DNA from 2 places in the Candidatus Mycolicibacterium alkanivorans genome. Region 2 is predicted to be linked to the other one. Evidence: predicted binding sites of a transcription regulator. Region 2 holds the regulator's gene; the other holds the start of a gene.
The links. The regulator LexA, encoded in region 2, represses DNA repair genes until DNA is damaged. The targets are predictions, from matches to a motif close to CGAACANNTGTTCG.

Region 1 (2,398 bases), 580 kb from region 2:
GAACAACGACGCTGGCCACCGCTTGAGGTGATCTGGGGCCCGTATGGCGGGCCCCCGCGACCCACCCGAACCGCAAAAGTGTTTCGCCGCCACGCGAAACGGCTGGCCATTCCGACACCCCACAGTCCTCGACCTGGACCAACACCCCACCACGCCCCGGGGATTCGTTACAGACCCACGCACCTAGGGGCAGTGCCGGGCTAGATGATGCCGCGCTTGAGGCGACGACGCTCCCGTTCGGAAAGTCCGCCCCAGATACCGAAGCGCTCATCATGCGCCAAGGCGTACTCGAGGCACCAATCACGCACCTCGCAGCCCAGGCAGATGCGCTTGGCCTCCCGGGTGGAACCACCCTTCTCGGGGAAGAACGCCTCAGGGTCAGTCTGCGCGCACAGCGCGCGTTCCTGCCACTGCTCGTCGCCTGGTTCCATCGGTGTCACATAGACGGGATCGCGCACCAGACTCAAATGAGCGCGTGCCGTTGCCCCCGTGTTCTGCGAGCCGGTAATGGTGTGCGGCGCCCCCAACGCGCCAATGAAGTGCTGATAGGACATTTCCGCCTCCTCACCTGGTTTCGTAGATACCTGCATCAGTCGCCCACTATGAAAGTGTGGCCATCCCAGTTCGAACATACGGTCGAATCTCGGTCTGCGACACCGAAAACGGCGCATGGACCGCGAAATGACACAGATGTGATTAGACACGCCCACGATGGTCCGGTCAAGCGATTCAACAGAATTTGATACCACTTTCCTGCGGGAATTCGGCGAGTCGATGCCCCGGCGTGTCTCGGAGGTGACTTGATCGTGACCGCGTGCGGCGCCCAATGACCTGACCGCCTAGTGTCGATCGTTGTGAAGATCACCGTTCTGGTCGGCGGCGTGGGGGGCGCCCGGTTCCTGCTGGGGGTGCAACGACTGCTCGGCCTGGGCCAGTTCGCCGGCCAGATCTCAGGGGCCACAAGCGATCTTGATCACGAACTCACCGCGGTGGTCAACATCGGCGATGACGCGTGGATGCACGGCGTGCGGATCTGTCCGGATCTCGACACGTGCATGTACACCCTCGGCGGCGCAATCGATCCCGAGCGGGGGTGGGGACACCGCAACGAGACGTGGAATGCGAAAGAGGAATTGGCCGCCTATGGAGCGCAGCCCGCCTGGTTCGGTCTGGGTGACCGAGATTTGGCGACGCATCTGGTGCGCAGTCAGATGCTTCGTGCGGGATATCCCCTTTCGCAAGTGACCGAAGCGCTATGCCACCGGTGGTCACCGGGAGCCAGGCTGTTGCCAGCCAGTGACGACCGCTGCGAGACACACGTCGTGATCACAGACCCGGAATCCGGCGATCGCAAGGCAATCCACTTCCAGGAGTGGTGGGTGCGCTATCGCGCCCAGGTGCCCACCCACAGCTTCGCCTTCATCGGCGTGGAGAACGCCAAGGCCGCACCGGGTGTCGCCGACGCGATCAACGACGCCGAGGTGGTCATGCTGGCGCCGTCGAACCCCGTCGTGAGCATCGGCGCGATCCTCAACATTCCAGGCATCCGCGCGGCGCTGCGCTCCACCGGCGCCCCGGTGGTCGGCTACTCCCCCATCATCGACGGAAAGCCGTTGCGCGGCATGGCCGACGAATGCCTGTCGGTGATCGGCGTGGAAACCACCTCCCAAGCCGTTGGCCGGCACTACGGCGCACGGTCGGGCACCGGGATCCTGGACTATTGGCTGATCTCCGAGGGCGACCACGCCGAAATACCCGGGATCACCGTGAAAGCGATCCCGCTGCTGATGTCCGATCCGCAGGCCACTGCCCAGATGGTCCGCGCCGCACTGGAACTCGCGGGCGTGGCTCTGTGAGCCACGAGCACGGCACGGCGGCACCGATCGAGATCCTGCCCGTCAGCGGTCTTCCCGAGTTCCGCCCCGGTGATGATCTCGCCGCGGCGGTCGCGGCGGCCGCACCGTGGTTGCGCGACGGTGACGTCGTCGTCGTCACCAGCAAGGTGGTGTCCAAGTGCGAGGGACGCATCGTGGCGGCACCCGCCGACCCCGAGGAGCGGGATGCGCTGCGCCGCAGACTGATCGACTCCGAGGCGGTGCGGGTTCTGGCACGCAAGGGCCGAACGCTGATCACCGAGAACCGCATCGGCCTCGTACAGGCCGCGGCGGGCGTCGACGGCTCGAACATCGGGACGACCGAATTGGCCTTGCTCCCAGTTGATCCCGACGGCAGTGCCGCATCGCTGCGCTCCGCGCTGCGCGATCGATTGGGCGTCGACGTCGCCGTGCTGATCACCGACACCATGGGCCGCGCCTGGCGCAACGGCCAGACCGATGCGGCGATCGGCTCGGCGGGGCTGCCCGTGCTCTACGGCTACGCCGGTGCGATCGACACGCAC
Region 2 (2,398 bases):
AGGGCGCCCAGTACACCGTCGGCGACAACGGCGCCGCGCAGGACTACTCGGGCGGCAAGATTTTCTACTCGCCGGCCACCGGTGCGCACGCCGCGACCGGCGCGATCCTGTCCAAGTACGACTCACTGGGCGGCCCGAAGAGCGATCTGGGCCTGCCGATCGGGACCGAGGCCGACGGCGGCGCCGCCAACAGCCGGGTCAGCGCCTTCAGCGCGCCGGACAAACCGGTGATCTTCTGGACGCCCGACACAGGCGCCATCGTTGTGCGCGGCGCCATCAACGCCGCGTGGGGCAAGCTCGGCGGAGCCACCGGGAAACTCGGGGTGCCCACCGGCGAACAGAAGACCGACGGCGACACCGTCACCCAGACCTTCAGTGGTGGCGAGATCTCGTTCAACACGGCCGCCAACACATTCAGCACCAAGCCGGCCGAGCTGGCCGGGCAGCTGTCGGGCATCGAGGTGCCCGCCGGCACACCGGGTCCCTCCGCGCCGGGAAAGTCCGGCAAGGGGCTCAACTGGCACTGGTGGTGGCTGCTGGTGATCATCCCGGCGCTGCTGTTGGTCAGCGTAATCGCGCTCGGCCTGATGCGGCTGCAGCGCCGGCGTGCCGCGCACCTCGATGACGAGGATTACGACGATGACGACCACTGGGCGGACGGTGGTCGGGTTCAGGTACCGCAGTCGTCGGGCTACGGCAGGTCGGCACCCGACGCGACGACCAAGACGATGCCGGGTCCCGAGGACGTTCTCGATGGCGACCAGGATTCCATCGACACCACGCCGACCCGCATTCCCTCCGAGCCCGAGCCCGAGACGGCACCGGAGCTGGTCGAGGTTCCCGCGGAGTTCGTCGAACATGAGGAGTACGCCGAAGTCGAGGAGGTCGACGAGGAGCCCAGCGATACCGGTCGCCACGCCGCAGTGAATCTCGAAGAGTCACAGTCGATGTGGAGGCTCAACATGGGCGAGCTCGGCACGCCGCGCCGCCGTCGCGCTGCCGAGGACGTCACGGTCGAGCCGGAAGACTATGCCCGGCCCGCGGAGGTTGTGGAATCCGGGGACGAGGAACAGCACGGTGCGGCCAAGCCGGCGATCCACTTGCCACTGGCCGATCCGTATCAGGCACCCGAAGGCTACGTCATCAAAGCCAACACGCATTCGGGTCTCTACTACACCCCGGATTGCGCCCTCTACGACCACACCGTTCCCGAAGTGTGGTTCGCCAGTGAGGAACTCGCGCAGGCGAACGGCTTTATCAAAGCCGAGTAGTCGCGGTCGGCAGGGACGGAGTCCCGGCTAGACCTTGCGGATGACGGTGACGACCTTGCCCAAGATGGCGGCGTCGTTTCCGGGAATCGGGTCGAACGCCGGATTGTGCGGCATCAGCCAGACCTGGCCGCCCGCGCGCTTGAAGGTCTTCACGGTGGCCTCGCCGTCGATCATCGCCGCCACGATGTCGCCGTTCTCGGCGACGTTCTGCTGGCGGATGACGACCCAGTCGCCGTCACAGATCGCCGCGTCGATCATGGACTCGCCCACAACCTTGAGCAGGAACAGCGAGCCTTCACCGACGAGTTCGCGCGGTAGCGGGAAGACGTCGGTGACGACCTCTTCGGCCAGAATGGGGCCGCCTGCCGCGATCCGGCCGAGGACCGGGACGAAGGTGGGTTCCGGCAGCGCGTCGGAGCCGGCGACCTCGGTTGCCGCGGGGGCAGCGGGGGCCGCGCGGTCGTCGGCACCACGCACGTCGACCGCGCGGGGCCGGTTCGGGTCGCGGCGCAGATAACCCTTTCGCTCCAGCGTGCGCAACTGGTGGGCCACCGACGACGTCGAGGTGAGGCCGACGGCATCGCCGATCTCACGGATGCTCGGGGGATAGCCACGGGTGGTGACCGAGGCGCGAATGACGTCGAGGATGGTGCGCTGCCGCTCGGTCAGTCCGGAGTCGGGAGTTGTCTCAGTGCGGTCGCTCATGGCGCCGAATGTAGTCGCACTGCCGACGAGAATCAAACATTTGTTCGAGCGTGTCGCATCGCGTCGCCGGCCTGATCGCGCTCCGCGAAAACTTGTCGGTGAGCCGCTCTATTCTTCCGACACGCTCGCTCGCATGTTCGAGTATCGAACACATGATCGAGTAGAATTCGAACACAAGAACGAACAGCGGGCGCCTCGACGGAAGGAGCGGACGTGACAGTCATCGACGATCGGCAGGTGGTTTCGTGGCCGTCGGGTTTCCGGCCGAGCCGGACCCCGGCCCGCCAGCGCCCCGGCTCATCGCGCCCCGGCCCATCGCGCCCCGCTGCGGCGCCGATGCGCTATCGCGGCACCGGCGTCCCGGTGTCGCAGGCCGTGCACAGCCGCAGGCCGGTCAGCACGGCGGTGACCATCGCCCTGGC

Region 1: a site for LexA is predicted at 626-639, ahead of cofD (2-phospho-L-lactate transferase). Genes of this name have one in related genera too.

The regions. Positions count from the first base shown of each region.
Region 1 is NZ_JAIVFL010000001.1:3,821,897-3,824,294, forward strand. It holds partial or broken gene K9U37_RS18720 (IS1182 family transposase) at 1-26, shown strand, start outside; gene K9U37_RS18725 (WhiB family transcriptional regulator) at 201-554, opposite strand; gene cofD (2-phospho-L-lactate transferase) at 855-1,856, shown strand; gene K9U37_RS18735 (coenzyme F420-0:L-glutamate ligase) at 1,853-2,398, shown strand, end outside.
Region 2 is NZ_JAIVFL010000001.1:3,241,759-3,244,156, reverse strand. It holds gene K9U37_RS15905 (sunset domain-containing protein) at 1-1,271, shown strand, start outside; gene lexA (transcriptional repressor LexA) at 1,299-1,976, opposite strand; gene K9U37_RS15895 (LysM peptidoglycan-binding domain-containing protein) at 2,190-2,398, shown strand, end outside.